DNA from 3 places in the Rhizobium tropici CIAT 899 genome. Region 1 is predicted to be linked to each of the others. Evidence: predicted binding sites of a transcription regulator. Region 1 holds the regulator's gene; each other region holds the start of a gene.
What was found. Region 1 encodes PhoB, which activates phosphate uptake and scavenging genes when phosphate is short. Its sites were predicted from a motif close to TGTCATNNANCTGTCAT; they were not measured.
Positions count from the first base shown of each region.

Region 2: a site for PhoB is predicted at 2,809-2,825, ahead of RTCIAT899_RS15300 (phospholipase C). Genes of this name have one in related genera too.
Region 3: a site for PhoB is predicted at 4,098-4,114, ahead of RTCIAT899_RS31350 (DUF47 family protein). Genes of this name have one in related genera too.

Region 1 is NC_020059.1:578,527-585,216, forward strand. Features, by position in the region: gene pstC (phosphate ABC transporter permease subunit PstC) at 1-846, shown strand, start outside; gene pstA (phosphate ABC transporter permease PstA) at 843-2,177, shown strand; gene pstB (phosphate ABC transporter ATP-binding protein PstB) at 2,193-3,008, shown strand; gene phoU (phosphate signaling complex protein PhoU) at 3,060-3,773, shown strand; gene phoB (phosphate regulon transcriptional regulator PhoB) at 3,805-4,488, shown strand; gene RTCIAT899_RS02860 (GcrA family cell cycle regulator) at 4,578-5,114, opposite strand; gene RTCIAT899_RS02865 (aspartate aminotransferase family protein) at 5,539-6,690, shown strand, end outside.
Region 2 is NC_020059.1:3,111,493-3,118,182, reverse strand. Features, by position in the region: gene RTCIAT899_RS15305 (cytochrome-c peroxidase) at 1-1,073, opposite strand, end outside; gene RTCIAT899_RS15300 (phospholipase C) at 1,093-2,721, opposite strand; gene cysE (serine O-acetyltransferase) at 3,040-3,855, opposite strand; gene RTCIAT899_RS15290 (WD40 repeat domain-containing protein) at 3,933-4,922, opposite strand; gene RTCIAT899_RS15285 (CobW family GTP-binding protein) at 4,922-6,010, opposite strand; gene RTCIAT899_RS15280 (creatininase family protein) at 6,151-6,690, opposite strand, start outside.
Region 3 is NC_020062.1:2,020,725-2,027,414, forward strand. Features, by position in the region: gene RTCIAT899_RS31335 (acyl-CoA dehydrogenase family protein) at 1-1,062, opposite strand, end outside; gene RTCIAT899_RS31340 (LLM class flavin-dependent oxidoreductase) at 1,190-2,290, opposite strand; gene RTCIAT899_RS31345 (inorganic phosphate transporter) at 2,433-3,437, opposite strand; gene RTCIAT899_RS31350 (DUF47 family protein) at 3,437-4,054, opposite strand; gene ku (non-homologous end joining protein Ku) at 4,331-5,218, shown strand; gene ligD (DNA ligase D) at 5,221-6,690, shown strand, end outside.

The sequences.
Region 1 (6,690 bases):
TCCATGCTTTCCGAAGCGGCGCGTTTCTTCAGCATGGTGCCGGCCGGCGAGTTCTTCTTCGGCACGGTCTGGGACCCGCGCTTCACCGGCGCCGGCACGCAGACTTCAGGCACCTTCGGCTTGATCCCGCTGCTGGCGGGCACGATCTATATCGGGCTCGTCGCCATGCTGTTTGCTGTGCCCATCGGCCTGTTCGCGGCGATCTACATGGCCGAATATGCCTCGGCCCGCGTCCGCTCCGTCGCCAAGCCGATGCTGGAGGTCCTGGCCGGCATTCCAACGATCGTCTACGGCTTCTTCGCGGTCATCACCGTCGGCCCCTTTCTGCGCGATATCTCAGCCGAGATCGATGGCTTGGTGACGGGCAACTATAAAAGCTTTATCGAAGCGCAGAGCGTTCTGACGGCCGGCTTCGTCATGGGCGTGATGCTCATCCCTTACGTTTCCTCGCTGTCGGACGATATCATCATGGCCGTGCCGCGCTCGCTGCGCGACGGCTCGCTTGGCCTCGGCGCCACGCGGTCGGAAACGGTCAAGCGTGTTCTGCTGCCGGCCGCCCTTCCGGGCATCGTCGGCGCGCTTTTGATGACCGCGTCGCGGGCGATCGGCGAAACCATGATCGTGGTGCTGGCCGCCGGCGTGGCCGCGCGCATGCAACTCGATCCGTTCGAGCCGATGACGACGGTCACAGTAAAGATCGTCAACCAGCTGACCGGCGATCTGGAATTCACTTCGCCGCAGACGCTCGTCGCTTTCGCTCTCGGGATCACGTTGTTCTTCCTGACGCTGTGCCTCAACGTCTATGCGCTCTACATCGTCCGTCGATATAGGGAGCAATACGAATGAGCGACGTCGTATCCTCCTCTCAGTTCAACATGCCGCGCGGGTTGACGCCGGGTGCATCCGTGCGCCGCGATATCGGCATCAGGCGACGCTACGCCGCCGAGCGCCGCTTCCGCGCCTATGGGATTACCGCCGTCATCTTCGGTCTCGTCTTCCTTATCATCCTGGTCTCGACCGTGGTCCGCACCGGCTATACCGCCTTCGTTCAGACCTCGATCACCCTGCCGATCGAATTCTCCGAGAAGGTGATCGACCCCGCAGCCAAGCGCGCCACCGATCCGAAGGTTCTGATCGCTGCCAACTACCCGGTACTGGTGCGCGACGCGCTGGTGAAAGCCTTGAGCATCGATCCCGCCAATCGCGCGCTCGTTCGTGCGGCGACGGCGATGGTGTCGGACAGTGCCAGGATCGCGCTGCGCGATAGGGTCATCGCCAATCCCTCGATCATAGGGACGACGCAGAACGTCACCTTCCTTGCCAGTTCCAATATCGATTCAGCCAACAAGGGCCAGATCGATCTGACTGTCGATGAGAAGGATCGTAAGATATCCGACCGCCAGGTCACCTGGATGAAGCAACTCAGCGAAAGCGGTGCGCTCTACAAGGCCTTCAACAGCGGTCTCTTCCTGTCGGGCAACTCGAGCCGGCCCGAAGCCGCCGGGCTCGGCGTCGCTCTGATCGGCTCGTTCTACCTGATGCTGACCGTTCTCGTCCTTGCCTTGCCGGTCGGCGTCGCCGCCTCGATCTATCTGGAGGAGTTCGCACCGAAGAACCGGCTGACGGATTTGATCGAGGTCAACATCAACAATCTCGCGGCTGTCCCATCGATCGTCTACGGCCTGCTGGGTCTCTCGGTCTTCATCAACATGATGGGACTGCCGCGCTCGGCCTCGCTGGTCGGCGGTCTCGTGCTGAGCCTGATGACGCTGCCGATGATCATTATCGCCACACGCTCGGCGCTGCGGGCCGTGCCGCCGTCGATCCGCAGCGCGGCGCTCGGTCTTGGTGCATCGCGCATGCAGATGGTCTTCCATCACGTCCTGCCGCTTGCGATGCCCGGCATTCTGACGGGCACGATCCTCGGGCTTGCGCACGCGCTTGGCGAGACTGCGCCGCTGCTTCTGATCGGCATGGTCGCCTTCGTCGCCAACTATCCGGCATCGCCGCTCGATCCTTCGACGGCGCTGCCGGTGCAGATCTACATGTGGGCGAGCGAAGCCGAGCGGGCCTTTGTCGAAAGGACGTCCGGCGCCATCATCGTGCTTCTCTTCTTCCTCGTCGCGATGAACATCGGCGCCATCCTGCTGCGGCGCCGCTTTGAGCGGCGCTGGTAAGGGAGGGCGCACGAAATGAACATGATGACGGAAGCCGCCAGCGAAAAAGCATTGTCCAGGAAGATGACGACGATCCCCTACAAGATGATCGGCCAGGACGTTTCTGTGTTCTACGGCGACAAGCGGGCGCTCTTCGGCGTCAATCTGAAGATCCGCACCAATACGGTCACGGCTTTGATCGGCCCTTCCGGTTGCGGCAAGTCCACCTTCCTGCGCTGCCTCAACCGCATGAACGATACGATCGAGACCTGCCGGGTCACCGGCAAGATCACGCTCGACGATCAGGATGTCTACGACGACAGCATCGACGTGGTGGAACTGCGCGCCCGCGTCGGCATGGTCTTTCAGAAGCCCAACCCATTTCCGAAGTCCATCTATGAGAACGTCGCCTACGGCCCGCGCATCCATGGCCTGCATCGCTCAAAGGCCGATCTCGAGCATATCGTCGAGACCAGCCTGCAGAAGGCCGGTCTCTGGGGCGAGGTCAAGGATCGGCTCCATGATGCCGGCACGAGCCTGTCCGGCGGCCAGCAGCAGCGTCTGTGCATCGCCCGCGCCGTCGCGGTCAGCCCGGAGGTCATCCTGATGGACGAGCCATGCTCGGCGCTTGATCCGATAGCGACCGCCAAGGTCGAGGATCTCATCCACGAGCTTCGGGAAAACTTCACCATCGTCATCGTGACGCATTCCATGCAGCAGGCAGCCCGCGTCTCGCAGCGTACCGCAATGTTCCATCTCGGCCACCTGGTCGAGGAGAACGACACCGATAAGATGTTCACCAATCCCGACGATTTCCGCACGCAGGATTACATCATGGGCCGTTTTGGTTGATGATGGCAGGCGCGCGGCTCATTTCACACAGTTCACCTTGAGGATAGAAAAATGGTCTCCACTCACATTCTCTCTGCCTACGACGAAGACCTGAAGTTCCTGACGCGCCGCATTGCTGAAATGGGCGGCCTGGCAGAGCAGATGGTTAGCGACAGCGTACGCGCCTTGGTCAACAGCGACGCTGCCCTGGCCCAGAAGGTCATCTCCGACGACGTCGTTCTCGACCATGCCGAGCGCGAAGTCGGAGACAAGGCGATCGTCACCATCGCCCGCCGTCAGCCGATGGCGGCGGACCTGCGTGAAATCATGGGCTCGATCCGCATCGCATCCGATCTCGAGCGCGTCGGCGATCTCGGCAAGAACACTGCAAAGCGCGTCATCGCCGTCCAGGGCACCGGTGTCCCGCGCCGCCTCGCCCGCGGCATCGAGCATCTCTCCGAACTGGCGCTGAGCCAGCTCAAGGAAGTTCTGGATGTCTACGCGACCCGCTCGCCGGACAAAGCCGTATCGATCCGCGAACGCGACGAGGAAATCGACGCCATGTACACCTCGCTCTTTCGCGAGATGCTGACCTACATGATGGAAGATCCGCGCAACATCACCACCTGCACGCATCTTCTTTTCTGCGCCAAGAACATCGAGCGCATCGGCGACCATGCCACCAACATCGCCGAGACGATCTATTACATGGCGACGGGCGCGCAGCCGGAAGGCGAGCGCCCGAAGGACGATACCGCCAATACCGTCGGCGCAGTGACGGAATAATCTGGAAGCGAAGAAAGGAGACCATAGGCGCATGGTTCCGAGAGTTGCTGTTGTAGAAGACGAGGAAGCGCTTAGCGTTCTGCTGCGCTACAATCTTGAGGCCGAAGGCTTCGAGGTGGACACGATCCTCAGAGGCGATGAGGCCGAGCTGCGTCTCCAGGAGCGCATCCCCGATCTCCTGATCCTCGACTGGATGCTCCCCGGCGTATCGGGCATCGAGCTCTGCCGCCGGCTGCGTATGCGGCCGGAGACGGAGCGCCTGCCGATCATCATGCTGACGGCCCGCGGCGAGGAAAGCGAGCGCGTGCGCGGGCTTTCGACCGGCGCGGACGATTATGTCGTCAAGCCGTTCTCGACGCCGGAGCTGATGGCTCGCGTCAAGGCGATGCTGCGGCGCGCCCGCCCGGAGGTTCTCTCCACGGTGCTGCGCTGCGGCGATATCGAGCTGGACCGCGAAACTCATCGCGTCCACCGCAAGAGCCGCGAAGTGCGGCTGGGGCCGACGGAATTCCGCCTGCTTGAGTTCCTGATGTCCTCGCCGGGCCGCGTCTTCTCGCGTTCGCAGCTGCTCGACGGCGTATGGGGTCACGATATCTACGTCGACGAACGCACGGTCGACGTCCATGTCGGCCGCCTGCGCAAGGCGCTCAATTTCTCCAATATGCAGGATGTCATCCGCACCGTTCGCGGCGCGGGCTACTCCATGGAAGCCTGAGCGGGGAGACCCGATCAGGCATCAACATAGCGGCGGAAACAGAAAACGGGCCTCAAGGGCCCGTTTCTTTATCTCAGTCATCAAGCCTCTCAGCCACGCGGCTGGGCCGGTCTACGCCGTTCATGCACCGGCTGGTAGGCCAGGCGCTGATGGTAGGTGCAGTAAGGCGATGAATCTGGGCTCTCGTTGCCGCAGAAATGGAAATCGTCCTTCAGCGGATCGCCGACCGGCCACTTGCAGGTGCGCTCCGTCAGTTCCGTCAGGCCGAGGCGGCGGGAGATCGGAACGACGACGTTCGATGCCGGGCGATATTGGATTTCGTTGACGGAATCGATCTCGATCTCTTCCTTCAGCATGGTTGCGCCCTGCTGGCGGGCAACCACCGTGCGGGTAGCAACGCGCGATCCGTAGGTCGCAGCGCGAGGTGCCGCTGCGCTGCGCTTCGGCGTGCGTGCTGCGGTTGCCGTGCCGCCCGCCTTCGCTCGGCCGGGGAGGTTCAGGCGATGCACCTTGCCGATGACGGCGTTACGGCTCACGCCACCGAGCTGCGCAGCAATCTGGCTGGCGCTCAATCCTTCGGACCATAGCTTTTTCAGCTTCTCGACGCGTTCGTCTGTCCAATTCATGCCCTGTCTCCGCTGTCGCGTTTCCGATGGCAGAATCCCTCACCATTGCCTCGCATGGTATCGAGGCGCGAAACGCTCTAAAATTGTGGTGACTAGTTCCGCCGCATGCAGTCTAGCAATTGGTTTTTAACCTAGTGTGAGGCTGACTCCGTGACAAGAGTCGCGGGAATCTTGAGGAATCGATTTCGAGGTTTTCCCCAACTTGCTGTCCGGGCGTGGCATTTCTGCCATAGGCGCCGCCCGGCGCATCTCTTTTGCCGGCAAGTGTTTTCTCGCACCTGCTAAAACGGCAGTTTTGTTGACATCGCGGTGCAAAACATCAATAGTGCCCGAGCCGCCGCAAGGCGGCATTTTTGATTTTTTCGGACCCGTTTCATCAAATGGAAGCGATCGGTCCTTAAAGTTGTGATCAGGAGATAGGGCCATGGCCGAGACCACGCCGCTTTACGACACCTACTTGCGCGCTCCGCTGCGGTTCGAGCGAGGCGAGGGCGTCTGGCTGGTCACTGAGAATGGCGAACGCTACCTCGATTTCGCAGCCGGCGTCGCGGTCAATTCGCTCGGTCATGCTCATCCCCATCTTGTCGCCGAACTGAAGGCGCAGGCCGACAAGGTCTGGCACCTGTCCAACCTCTATGAGGTGCCCGGTCAGGAGAAGCTGTCGAAGCGGCTGACGGAAGTGACCTTCGCCGACAAGGTGTTCTTCACCAATTCGGGCGCAGAAGCTCTGGAGTGCGCCATCAAGACTGCGCGGCGCTACCAGTTCGCCAAGGGGCATCCCGAGAAGTTCCATATCATCACCTTCGAAGGCGCCTTCCACGGCCGCACCATCGCAACGATTGCCGCCGGTGGCCAGGAAAAATATATCGAAGGCTTCGGTCCGAAGGCCCCGGGCTTCGACCAGGTGCAGTTCGGCGATCTTGACGCCGTGCGTGCCGCCATCACGGATGCGACGGCTGCGATCCTGATCGAGCCGGTTCAGGGCGAGGGCGGCATTCGCCCGGCGACCAACGAATTCCTGCGCGGGCTGCGGGAGATCTGCGATGAGCACGGCCTGCTTTTGATCCTCGACGAAGTACAGTGTGGTGTCGGCCGTACCGGCAAGCTCTTCGCCCATGAATGGTCCGGTATCAAGCCTGACATCATGGCGGTCGCCAAGGGTATCGGCGGCGGTTTCCCGCTCGGTGCGTGCCTTGCGACGGCAGAAGCCGCTTCCGGCATGAAGGCCGGCACGCATGGCTCGACCTATGGCGGCAATCCGCTCGCCATGGCAGTCGGCAATGCGGTTCTCGATATCGTGCTTGCCGAAGGCTTCCTGCAGCATGTGCGCGATGTCTCGCTGGTATTCCGCCAGGGGCTCGCCTCGCTCAAGGATCGTTTTCCTGACATCATCGAGGACGTTCGCGGTGAAGGCCTGATGCTCGGCATCAAGGCGGCCATTCCGCAGGCGGACCTGCTGCAGGCGATCCGCGCCGAGCGTCTGCTCGGTGTTCCGGCCGGCGACAACGTCATCCGTCTGCTGCCGCCGCTGGTCGTCACTGCCGAAGAAGCACGCGAAGGTTTCGCTCGCCTGGAG
Region 2 (6,690 bases), 1.3 Mb from region 1:
GTAGCGACATTGCGCAGCGTCGGCGTCTTGAACAGCCCGCAATTCTGCTGTTGGGCGGAATAGGCGTCGCTGCGCAACGGGCCGCAAATGCCGGTGTCGAAATAATGCGCATCGGCATTGGCCGGAATCGTCGGATTGCGCGGTGCGCCGAGCGCCTCGAATTCGAAATCGGTGAAGTTAGGCATCTGCCCATCGCCGGTCATCTTGTCGAGATGACAGGAGGCACAATTGCCCTTGTTCGCATCGTCGAAGAGCTTCAGACCCCGCGCTTCCGCATCCGTCAGGACTGCCTTGCCGCGCAGATAATAATCGTATTTGCTCGTATATGGGTGGAAGGAGCGATCCTCGATCTGGTAGCGGGCAAGCGCGAAGCCGATCTCGGAGATCGTCATGTCCTGATCGTTGAGGATATTGTCGCCGAAGAGCGCCGAAATATCCTTGCCGTATCCCTTCGTCACCTTGGTATAGACGGTGGCCACATCGGCATTCGCCATTTCGAAGGGCGAGATCATCGGCTGCAGGGCTTGTTCTTCCAGCGAATCGACACGTCCATCCCAGAACATGCCGCCCTGCGGCACGAGATTGGCCGCTGCTGCATCGGCCTTGACGACGGCCTGTGCCGTCAGCGGACTGGTGACGGCGGGGGCATTGGCCAGAGCCACGCCGGAGGCCTCCGTCATCGGCGAGGCTTCCGCAGCTTCGTCGGCAGCACTTTCCTCGCCGATCGAGAAGGATGGGGTCGACATCTTGTAGGCGAGGCTGGGCACGGCGCGGATGCCGGGCTGGTCAAGGTGCAAGCCGCCGAGCTGCACGGCAAGACCGTTGGCCGGCGCATAGTGGTTGGCCGGATCATGGCACGTGGCGCAAGACATCTGGCCGCCGCCCGAGAGCGAGGGATCGAAGAACAGCTTTTTGCCGAGCTGCGCCACCGCGCTGAGCGGCGCCTGGTCGTCATAGTCGTCGGTCGCCGAAGCACTGGTCGCCGGTTCGCTTGCCATGCCGACAGCCGCACCCGTGAGCGACAGGCCCGCGAGTGCGAGGAGCGGCAGGAGACGGCGGTAGGTCAGGGGCATTTCCGTCTCCCTTATGGTTTTACGATGCCAGATTGCCGGTCTTCGGATCGAGGGTCAGTTTCGGCGCGTCACCCTTGGACCAGTCGAACATATTGTTCAGCGGGCCCGAGAGCACATCGAAGGAGCCGCCGCCGAGGCGGGCGCCGGCCATCCAGTTGTCTTCGATGAAGCGCATGACGGAGGTTTGGTCCGTCAGCGTGTGATCGACGAAGTTGACCTTGGCGTAGGGCGAGATGACCAGCAGCGGCTGGCGGGTGCCATAGCCGCAGCGTCCCTGCGCCGGCTGGCCGTTGACGCCAGGCATCGGGGTACCGGTCGAGCAGCTGTCGCCGCTCAGCACGTCATAGCCTTTGACGGGGATTTTCGACGGATTGACGACAGCATGGGCATGGTCATACCAGCCGTCGGAATCGTCGTAGAGAAGGATGATCGCGGTGTCCTTCCAATCCGGCGAATTCTGCACGGTGTTGACCACCTGTGTGACGAATTCCTGCTCATCGAGCGGGTCGGAATATCCGGCATGGCCATCCTGATAGGCGGGCGCCTTCAGGAAGCTGATCGTCGGCATATTGCCGTTCTTCAGAGCCGCATAGAAGTCGGTCATGTCGTATTGATGGTTTGCCGCATCCGTCGTGCCGATCGCCGCCATGGAAGACGGGCGCGCATGCGTCGGGTTGGCGGTCGAAGCATAATATTGGAACGGCTGGTGATGCGGAATGTAGTCGGCGTAGTTGACCTTGGTGACTGTCGACGTAGTCGCGCGCTTGCAGCCGGTCGTGCCGTCGGGGTTGGTCAGCGAGAGGTCGAAGCCGCCTTCGAAGAAGCCCCAGGTGATCTTGTGCTCGTTCAGCATGTCGCCGATATTCTTACCATACATCAGGGCCGTCTGGCCGACCGAGCAGACATCGCCGGTGGGATCGAAGTCGCTGATTGCAGTCCAGCCGCCATTGCCGTCGGGCACGATGCGCCCCTTCGAATAGGTGCCATCGCTTTCCAGCGTATAGCCGGGCGGCAGGATGGCGCCGTTGGTTTGGCCGGAAATCAGGTTCAGCGCGCCGGGGGTCGAGGGGCCGAAATTGGTGGAGAAGGAATTGTCGTTCAGCGCGTAATGCTGGGCATAATTCCAGAGGGCGGTGACGGTGTTGCCGTCATAATAGCCCATGACCTGCCCCTTGGTGCCGAAGGCACCGGCAGCACCCTTGGTGCCACGGCCGGTATTGGCCGGGAAAAGGTCCATGGCGAAGTTGTTGTAGGCGGCCTGTTCGGCGGTATAGCCATGGTTCTGCGACTGGGTTGCCGCCTGCGTGCGGTCGAGCCGGAAAGGGGCTGCGGCATCGGCGCCGTTTGCCGTGTTGGTCTTGTTCGGGTTGTTGTCGAGAAGGCCGGCATTAGTAAGCGTGTTGATATCCGTCGGCGTGTTGTCGGCCGCCTTGAACGCCGGTTCGCCATCGACATTTGCAGCCTTGGGATAGGTCGCGAAATAATGGTCGAAGGAGACGTTTTCCTGGAAGATCACGACGAGATGCTTGATGGGGGTCGCGGTATTCGGTGCCGGGCTTACGTCAGCAGCACCGGCGGTGGAACAGAGCAAAACAAGGCCAAGCGCGTTGCCGGTTGCAAGGGCGGCGCGCCGTGAAAGACTGGTCATCGTCATATCCTCTTCGGGTGGGGGCATTGCTCCGGCGCATTTGCGCCACGCCGGGCATAGAGAACCCTTTCGAGCTATCAATGGAGTATGACGGTTCCGTGAAGAGTGCGGGGCAAGCGATTCCGCCGCTGATATGGCATCTCCGGTAAGCACTTGATTCTGCTATGCTGGATGCAGAACGGTACGAGACGCCCGTGCGGAGCGTTTTCGGTGCTACCTTATGTCACGGACTGCCAGCGGGCTGATCTTGCGTGCCTCGCAGCGAAAACGGCGATGCCTCGAACCACGAGGTGGCCACAGTCCTTCATTCAGGTGAAATCAGATATTCTGATCCATCGTCTCGGCCGGTATCTCGTCGGCGCGATGGATACGGACGACCACGGCGGGTACGCCTGCAACGGTGCAGTGCGGCGGCACGGGCTTCACCACGACGCTGCCCGCGGCAACCTTGCTGAAGGCGCCGACTTCGATGTTGCCGAGGATCTTGGCGCCGGCACCGATCATCACACCGTGGCGGATTTTCGGGTGGCGGTCGCCGCTTTCCTTGCCCGTGCCGCCGAGCGTGACGTTCTGCAGGATGGAGACCTCATCCTCGATGACGGCGGTTTCGCCGATGACGATGCCGGAGCCGTGGTCGAGCATGATCGAGGTGCCGATCTTCGCGGCGGGATGGATATCCGGGCCGAAGACGAGCGAGACGAGGTTGGCAAGCCAGCTTGCGATTTCCCTGCGGCCCTCCGTCCAGAGCGCATGGGCGATGCGGTGCGTCTGCAGAGCATGGAAGCCCTTCAGGTTCAGAAGCGCATGCAGATAGGTGGTGCAGGCGGGGTCGCGCGTCCGCACGGCAACGAGATCCGCTTCGGTCGCCTGCAGGATGGCAGGATATCGCGCCAGCACGTCGGACAGCAGCGACAGCATGTCGCCGTGCTCGATCCTGACGACGCAGAGCCGTGCCGCCAGGACGTTGGCAAGGCTTTCAGCATCAGAGGTTCCGCCAAGCAATTGCGTCTGCAGCAGAGGAGCGAGCGTCGGCTCGCGCGCAGCAAGCTCGGCGGCTTCGCAGCGGATCACGTCCCAGACGTTTTCTGCTAGGGCAGGAGAATTTTCGGCGATTGCCGTTCCTGACTGAGGCATGATCCTGTCTTTCTGCATGTCACTGTTTTCACGCAATTCCGGACGGAAAACCACTGCGCACTTTTCCTGGAATTGCTTTAACCGGAGATATCCACGACGCCGCAGTCGCCGGCTTCGGAGGCGAAGGCGAGCAGCTTGCCGGACTTGCTCCAACTCATCGATGTGATCGCACCCTTGCCGGGCCGGCGCAAGAGCGCTTCCTTGGCGTCGCCGATGCGGACCGCGAGGATCATGCCGTCGATGAAGCCGATGGCGAGAATATCCTCGACGGGATGGAATTTCACCGAGGTCGCCATGATGTTGGCGCGTGTGCCGAGCTCCAGCGGCGCCTTGCCCATCGGGCCGTCCTTGCCCTGGAAGGGCCAGACGATCGCGGCCGGTGCGCCCGACGAGGCGAGCCACTTGCCCTTGTTTGACCAGGAGAGCGACTTCACCTTGGCGGGATAGCCGGTCATGCGCATGTGTCGGGCTTCGGCACCCGGCTTCGCATCCATCTTCCAGCCGTGCAGGGCATTTTCCTGCATGGTCGTGACGATGAACTGGCCATCCGGCGAGAAGGTGACGCTGGTATGGGCGCCTTTCCATTCGAGATTGACCGGTGGCGCGCTCATGCCCACCCAATGCAGGGATACGCCGTTATAGCGGGCGACGGCGATACGCAGGCCCTTGGGAGCGAAGGCGATGCCTTCGACGGTGCGTTCTTCCGGGAACTCTTTCGTCGTCCCGTCGGAGAGCCGCACGAAAGTGCTCTTGCCATGGGAATAGGCGACAGCGCCCTGCGGGCCGGCGGCAAGCTGGCTGATCCATTTGCGCGGGGCTTCGGCGAGCGTCGTCGCGCTGCCGTCGGCCGCGATCCGCAGCACCTTGCCGTCTTCGCCACCCGAAATCAGGCTCTCGCTATAGGGATCGCGGATGCAGGTCAGCATCCCATGATGAGCTTCGGTGATCTTCTCCCCGCCTTCCAGGCGATGGATCGCGCCGGCGGCGCTGGCGAAGAAGGGGGTATCACCTAAAAATTCGACGGCCAGAACGTGGCCGTCGATATCAAGCGGAGCAACAGTCGGCATCAGGCGGATGCCTCGCACGCCTTGAAGCTCTGTTCCAGCTTTTCGCGGTCGAGCTCGCGGCCGATGAAGACGAGGCGGCTTTCGTGCTTTTCGCCATCCTTCCACGGACGCTGATGATCGCCTTCGATGATCATGTGCACGCCCTGGACGACGTATCGTTCCGGATCGTCCTTGAAGGCGATGATGCCCTTGAGGCGGAGTATATTCGGGCCTTGCGTCTGCGTGATCTTCTGGATCCAGGGGAAGAAGCGCTCGGCATTCATCTCGCCGCCGCGCAGCGAAACCGACTGCACGGTGACGTCGTGGATCGGCGAAGGCGCGTGGTGGTGGTGATGGTCATGATCATGGTGGTGATGATCGTGGTCATGATCATGATGGTGGTGGTGATCATGATCGCAATCCGGGCCGCAGACATGATCCTCATGGCCGTGCTCGAGGAAATGCGGATCGTTTTCCAGAGCACGTTCCAGGTTGAAGGCGCCCTGGTTCAGCACGCGGGCGAGATCGACACCGGAGCGGGTCGTCTTGTAGACGCGGGCGGCCGGGTTGATGGCGCGCACGATATCCTCGATCTGGGCCAGCTCTTCCGGCGTTACGAGATCCGACTTGTTGATGACGACGACGTCGGCAAAGGCGATCTGGTCTTCGGCTTCGCGGCTGTCCTTGAGGCGCAGCGGCAGGTGCTTGGCATCGACGAGCGCGACGACGGCGTCGAGTTCGGTCTTGGCGCGGACATCGTCATCCATGAAGAAGGTCTGGGCGACCGGAACCGGATCGGCAAGGCCGGTGGTTTCGACGATGATGCCGTCAAAACGGCCGGGACGGCGCATCAGGCCTTCGACGACGCGGATCAGGTCGCCGCGAACGGTGCAGCAGACGCAGCCATTGTTCATTTCGTAGATTTCTTCGTCCGACTCGACGATCAGGTCGTTGTCGATGCCGATCTCGCCGAACTCGTTGACGATGACGGCGTATTTCTTGCCGTGGTTTTCGGAGAGGATGCGGTTCAGCAGCGTCGTCTTGCCGGCGCCGAGATAGCCGGTGAGAACGGTGACGGGAACGGGCTTTTGCGTGGCTGTTTCGGTCATGGGAGCCTCGAAATATGGAAGGTTGCCCCGGGGGGCAGATATTGGTCGGGTTCCATATAAGGAGTTGGAGACGTCAGTTCAAAGGCTTTTGTATGTTATAAGATCACATTGGATTGCGGAGAGACGATTTGGCCGCACAGTCACGACAGCGTCGATATATCGAAGCGGTCGACATCTTCAAGCAGTTCGACGAGACCTTTGACAGCGTGCGAGATCAGCCTTTCGCCCTTTTCGGCCGTCGCGATGCTTGCGTTGCCGGCCACACCTTGGCTGCTCAGATCGGACATTTTCCAGCCGAAAGCATTGGGGCCATAGGCGCGCAGATGTTTGAAGTTCTCGATGAACTCGGATTGGCGCGATGGGAAGTTCGCCGCCTTCGACATGTCCACCTTCTCCGGATGGAGGGCGAGCATGACCGATGTCTCGATATCGCCGCCGTGAATGTCGATGGCTTTGTCATCAGGCGAGATCAGCCCATCCGGCACGCCGAAACGCGTCCAGCTGGTGGCGACCGCCAGCATGTCGAAGCGCACGCGCGCTTCCGTCGCTACGATGGTCATCAGCGGAGAATTGCCGCCATGGGCATTCAGCATGATGAATTTGCGAATGCCGAGATTGTTCATCTTCTCGGCAATGCCGAGCCACCGCCGAACAGCTTTGTCGAAAGCCAGCGTCCGCGT
Region 3 (6,690 bases), on a different replicon from region 1:
GTGGACGAGAACCGATTGGATGTCGCGGAAATGCCGCTCGATCCCGAGATCGCCATTGAGACCGGGATTGCCGAGCGTGCGAACGGCAAGCTGAACTGCGGCGCGTATGTTGCGGGCTGCAAGAAGGCGCGCCCTGATGAGCGCTTCAGGTTCATCCAGCGAATGGTCGAGCGCGTTGAATAGGATCTGTCTCGCACCACCCACGAGCAAGTCGATTTCACCGGCTGCGGAAATGAACCTTTCCGTTTTTGCGATCGGAACACCGAGATTGGCGGGGATGCGTTCATGACCGAAACGGATGAAAGCCTCCTGGGCAGCTTCTGCAGCTCCGAGGTATATGGCGGTCAGCGCGACGTTAGCGGCGGCATGGGCACGATTGTCCTGCGTGCCGATGGAAACGTCGACAAGGTCGAGGACGTCTTCAAGCGGCACCTCGACATCCTTGAACTCGACGTCGTGCGAGCCGCTGGCCCGCATTCCGAGGCTCTTCCAGTTCTCGATCACCTTGATGCCGCGAAGGGTCGACGGAACGACGAAAGTGCCGACGCGCTGCGGTGTCTCATCGGTGCGCGCCCAGACGAGGAAATGGGTCAGGCCAAGCGCACCCGTCACGAAACGCTTGCGCCCTGTGATCACCCATCCACTGGCGGTGCGGCGCGCCAATGTGTCGGGAAGGCCGCCTCGGGCGGGGGAACCGAGCTCGGGCTCGACGCGGGCCGCGTTCAGCAGGATCGGGCGATCGCGCGCGTCGTCGAGCAAACGTCGATAAAGCGGCTCCGGCCATTTGCTGCCCGCCGCCTGTCCGAGATGGGTGAATATGGTCATAGCGCTAATCAGGGCGACCGAAGGATCGCCGCGACCAAGCGCGGCCAGAATGCGCCCGACATCGGCAAGACCAGCACCTTTTCCACCGAACCTTGGCGCCACGGTGCTTTCGAGCAGCCCAGCCGCATGAACGGCCTCGATGCCGGCCCAGGGGAAGGCGCCGGATTCGTCTGCCGCCGCAGCTGCGGCGGCAAGCTTGCGGGTCACATCCGTCAGATCAATGGTGTTAAAGGACACTTTGCATCAGCCTCTTTGAAGCAGCGAGGAGCGCCATGCGCGGCGTTTGCCGCGCGATGGCCTGTCTTTGCGAACACAACCCGAATGGCGTTCGCCAATCTGTTTGTCGGTGCGTGACAATGTGGGATCAGGCGACGGCTTGCTGCGGCGCCTCTCTTGCCGCCAGATCCGCCCTGACGAGCGGCAGAATATAGCGGCCATAATCGACGGCATCGTTCAGGTTGTCATAGCCTCGGATCGAGATCAGATCTGCGCCGAGATCGACGTAATCGATAATGGAGTCCGCAATGGTTCTTGGAGAGCCGACCAGGGCCGTGGAGGCGCCACGCGCATTCGTCGCCGTCACCGTCGGATACCAGAGAGCACGATCGTGGACATCGCCGCGCGAGGCGATCTCAAGCAGGCGCTGCGAGCCGATATTCTGCGGAGAAGGCGCTGCGGGTGGCACCTTGCCAAGGCCCTTTGCGCGATTTTCCTTCAAAAGGTCGAGGGTGTGATGCGCCTTGGCCCAGGCAAGCTCGTCGGTCTCCGCAACGATCGGACGGAACGTCACCCAGATCCGCGGGCGATCCTTGCGCCCGGCGCGTGCCGCTTCGGCATGGATCCGATCGATTTGCTGCTTGGTTTCGGCCAGCGGCTCACCCCATAGGCCGAAGATGTCGGCAAGCGCGCCGCCGATGCGATAGGCATCGTCCGACGATCCGCCGACCGACACCGGGATGGTGCCGTTTACTGGACGCACGCGGCTGTGGAACTGCTTGAACTGATAGTAGCGGCCATCGAAGTCAAAGGGTTCACTCGACTGCCAGACGCGCCGCAGAATGCGGATATACTCCTCCTGCCGTTCGTAGCGCTGGCGCTTGTCAAGGAAGTCACCTTCCTTGGCCTGCTCCTCATCGCTTCCGCCGGCAATGAAGTGAACCACCACGCGCCCGCCGCTCAGCTGATCGAGCGTCGCGAGCGATTTTGCCGCGACTGTCGGATAGATCGTGTTCGGACGAAGGGCGATGATGATCTTGATATTCTTCGTATGCGCCGCAACCGTTGCGCCGATGGTAAAGGGGTCGAAGGAGGCGCTGTCGTAGGGAATAAGGGTATAGTTGAAGCCATAATCATCGAGCGAACGTGCATAGCGCTCTAGGAATTGCGGGTCGAGCGCGGGGTTTTCCAGAGGATTGAGCTCGGTCGAGGCATTCGGAAAGGTGACGCTGATGAATTCGGTCGGCATATCGATGTCCTATGGTTTCCTTCATCGGATTTGGACAGAATGCTAGCGTGACCCCCCGGCCTCAGAAAGACAGGTCGTTCTTTTTCTACTAAATTTATAGAATATTCGTGCTTAGGATGTCTTCAATCCTGAAGGCACAGTTCTATTCGACCCAATTCGTCATCCAATAGGTGAGTGCGGAGATAGCAGCCGCAGCCGGAAGCGTTATTACCCATGCGATGACAATATTGCCCGCCAATCCCCAGCGAACTGCGGAGACGCGCCGGGCGGCACCGACGCCGATGATAGCGCCCGTGATCGTATGGGTCGTCGAGACCGGGATGCCGAGCCATGTGGCGGCAAACAGTGTCAAAGCACCGCCGGTCTCGGCACAGAAACCCTGCATTGGATTGAGCCTAGTAATCTTCGAACCCATCGTATGCACGATCCGCCAGCCGCCAAACAGTGTCCCGAGCGCCATCGCGGACTGGCAGGACAATACAACCCAGAGGGGGACATGGAATTCCGCTCCGGTATGGCCCTGGGAATAGAGCAGAACGGCGATGATCCCCATCGTCTTCTGAGCGTCGTTTCCGCCATGACCAAGGGAATAGAGGGAGGCAGAGACAAATTGCAGTACACGGAAGGTGCTGTCGACGGCGAAGGGCGTCTGGCGAATGAATATCCAAGTCACGCACAGCACGAGGAAAAGCGCGAGAACGAAGCCCAGTAGCGGAGACATGACGATGGCGCCGGCCGTCTTCAGCAAGCCCGACCAGACAATGGCACCGATGCCGATTTTAGCCAGGCCGGCGCCGACGAGACCACCGACCAGTGCATGCGACGAACTTGATGGAATGCCGAACACCCAGGTCACGATGTTCCAGACGATCGCCCCCATCAGGGCAGCGAAGATGACCTGTGGCGTGACGATATTGGGATCGATGATGCCGGTGCCGAGGGTTTCGGCAACGTGGAGCCCGAAGAACAGGAAGGCGATAAAATTGAAGAATGCAGCCCATAGCACGGCATATTGCGGTCGCAGGACCCGGGTCGAGACGATGGTCGCAATGGAATTGGCGGCATCGTGCAGCCCGTTCAAAAAGTCGAAGAACAAGGCCACCGCGATGAGACCCGCCAGCAGCGGAAAAGCGAGGGTGGCCTCCATCAGACGTTCTCGATCACAATGCCGCTGATTTCATTGGCGACATCTTCGAACCGGTCGACGACCTTCTCCAGCTCGCCATAAATCTCGCTGCCGATGATGTAGGCCATCGGGTTCGTTGCGCCATGGCGGCGAAAGAGATCCTTCAGCCCTTGCTCATGGAGTTCATCGGAACGCTCTTCGACACCAACGATTTCTTCCGTGAGCGCGCTGAGGCGGGAGGAATTGGCACTCATACGATCGAGAAGAGGAATCGCATCAGCCACCAGTTTTGCCGCCTGAACGATCGCGCCGCCCATTTCCTGCATGCCGGGATCGAAGCTATCCTGCTCGAACAGGCGGATTGTCTTGACCGTCTTGTGCATCATGTCGATCGCATCGTCCATCGACATGATGAGATCCTTGATATCGCCACGGTCAAAAGGCGTGATGAAGCTGCGCCGTACCGCAAGCAAAACTTCGCGCGTGATGTCATCGGCCTCGTTCTCAAGTTCGACGATGCGTTTGCAGTGCCGCTCGGTGTCTTTGCCGCTCAGCAGTTCGTTCAGGGCTTCTGCGGCGCTGACGATTGTACGGGAATGCCGGCCGAACAGATCGAAAAAGCGATCTTCACGAGGCATCAATTTACGGAACCAATTCACTCTCGGCGCTCCGAACGTGTGTTGTCATAAATCCGTCATAAATGATGGAGGCCACCATGAAAAGCCAAAGTGCCCGCGAAACCACGGTCTTCGACAGTCTCGCAAGAGTTGGGATGCCGATAGAGGTGCTACACCGTATAGAGCGGGTCAAAAATCGCCATCCGCTTCTGTCGGCTTCTCCAACAAAACAAGGACAACAGGGAACAATGACCGCCAGGCCCCGTTTGTTTCCTGTCGTCGACATGGAGTCCGCTGATGAGTGCGCGTGCGCAATGGAAAGGATATCTGAAGTTCGGGGAGGTCGGCTGCGCTGTTGCGCTCTATACGGCAGTTTCCACGTCCGAGCGGATTTCCTTTCACACGCTGAACCGCGCAACCGGCAATCGCGTCCGACGGGAATTCATAGATGCCGCGAGCGGAAAACCGGTGTCGCGCGAGGATCAGGTCAAAGGCTACGAACTCAACAAGGACGATTACATCGTTCTTGAGCCTGAGGAAATCGCTGCGGCGGTGCCGGAAAGCGACAAGGTCTTGCAGATAAAGGCCTTCATGGCATGCGACGACATTGATGACGTCTATTTCGACCGTCCGTATTATCTTGCCCCTTCCACTCCGGCGAGCGAAGAGGCATTCGCATTGATCCGCGACGGAATGCGCAAGAAGCAGGTCGCTGCCATTGCCCAAACCGTTCTGTTTCGCCGCCTGCGAACCGTCATGATCCGTGCCCACGGCAAAGGGCTGATCGCGACGGTATTGAATTTCGACTACGAGGTTCGCTCGGCAAAAGAAGCGTTCGAGGATGTGCCCGATATGAAAATCAAGGGCGAAATGCTCGATCTCGCCAAGCACATCATCGCCACCAAGAAAGGCAAATTCGACCCGAGCGAATTCGACGATCGCTATGAGGCAGCGCTTGGGGAGCTCGTAAAGGCCAAGATCGAGGGCAAGAAGATTCCGCAACGCAAGCCGGCAAAGGTCGCCAAGGTGACCGATCTCATGGAGGCTCTACGCCAGAGTGCCGGCATGAGTGGCCAAGGTAAGGCAAGCGCAAAGGAACCCGCCAGGAAATCGGGCGCCGCCGCCGGCAAAGCGGCAAAATCGCGAACGAAGTCTTCTTCGCGGCCGCAACGCAAGGCGAGCTGACGATGGCATTGGAGACCTACAACCGCAAACGCGACTTCAGCAGGACAACCGAGCCGAGAGGACGAGCCGGCAAGAAAAAGATCGCAATATCCGGCAACAGCTACGTCATCCAGAAGCATGACGCGCGCCGGCTCCACTATGATTTTCGCCTCGAATTGGACGGAGTTTTGAAGAGCTGGGCCGTGACCAAAGGGCCGAGCCTGATAGTCGGAGAAAAACGGCTCGCGGTGCAGACCGAAGATCACCCACTGGAGTATGGTGATTTCGAAGGCACGATCCCCAAGGGCGAATATGGCGGCGGGACCGTCATCGTCTGGGACAAGGGCTCTTGGACGCCGCTTGGCGACCCCCATAAGGGCCTTGCAAAGGGACATCTCGAATTCGAGCTCCACGGAAAGAAACTCGGCGGCCGGTGGCATCTGATCCGCATGGCGGGAAAGCCACGCGAGAAGCGGGAAAACTGGCTGCTGATCAAAGGCGAAGACGAGGCGGCCCGCCCGGAAGGCGCTGCCGATATTCTCGAGGAACGACCGGAATCGGCAAAAACGGGGCGTATTATAGACGAAGTCGAGAACGAAAAGCCGGGCTGGTCTTCGAAGAGCGGGAAGATCCGTCGCAGGACCAGCCGAAAGAAGGATGATGACGCCAAGGAGGAAGCCGACAAAGCCGAAACGCAAACGGATGCAACGCCCGTTGATCCCTCATCTTTGAAGGGTGCCCTCAAGGCTCCTCTGCCGTCCTTCGTCGAACCTGCTTTGGCGACATTGGTATCCAAACCACCTTCGGGCTCCCGGTGGCTTCACGAAATCAAATTCGATGGCTATCGGCTCGAGGTCCGCATCGAGGCAGGCCGCATCAAGCTGCTGACACGCAGCGGCCTCGACTGGAGCCAGAAATTCGGCAAGGAGATTGTCAGCGCCTTCCGGGATCTCCCCGTCGGCACCGCAATCATCGACGGCGAGCTGGTCGTTGAGCCGGCGGCCGGCGCTTCCGATTTCTCTGCCCTGCAGGCGGATCTCAGCGAAGGCCGTAGCGACCGCTTCGTCTTCTATGCTTTCGATCTCCTCTATCTGGACGGATACGACCTGAAGGCCTCGCCTCTGATCGGCCGCAAGGAATTGCTGCGGAAGATCATCCCATCCGAAACCGGGATCCTTCGCTTCAGCAGTCATTTCGATGAAAATGGCGACCTGCTGTTGTCGCATGCCTGCAGGTTGAGCCTGGAAGGGATCGTATCGAAGATTGCCAACGATCCATATCGCCCCGGCCGCGGCAAGTCATGGGTGAAATCAAAATGTTCGTCTCGGCAGGAATTCGTGATCGGCGGCTGGGTCCCATCGACAACGTCACGAAAGGCGATCGGCTCGCTGGTGCTCGGCGTCTATCAAGACGGCAAGCTCGAACATGTCGGCCGCGTCGGTACGGGATACACGCACACTGTCGCCGAGCAGCTCTTCAAAAGGCTAACCCGC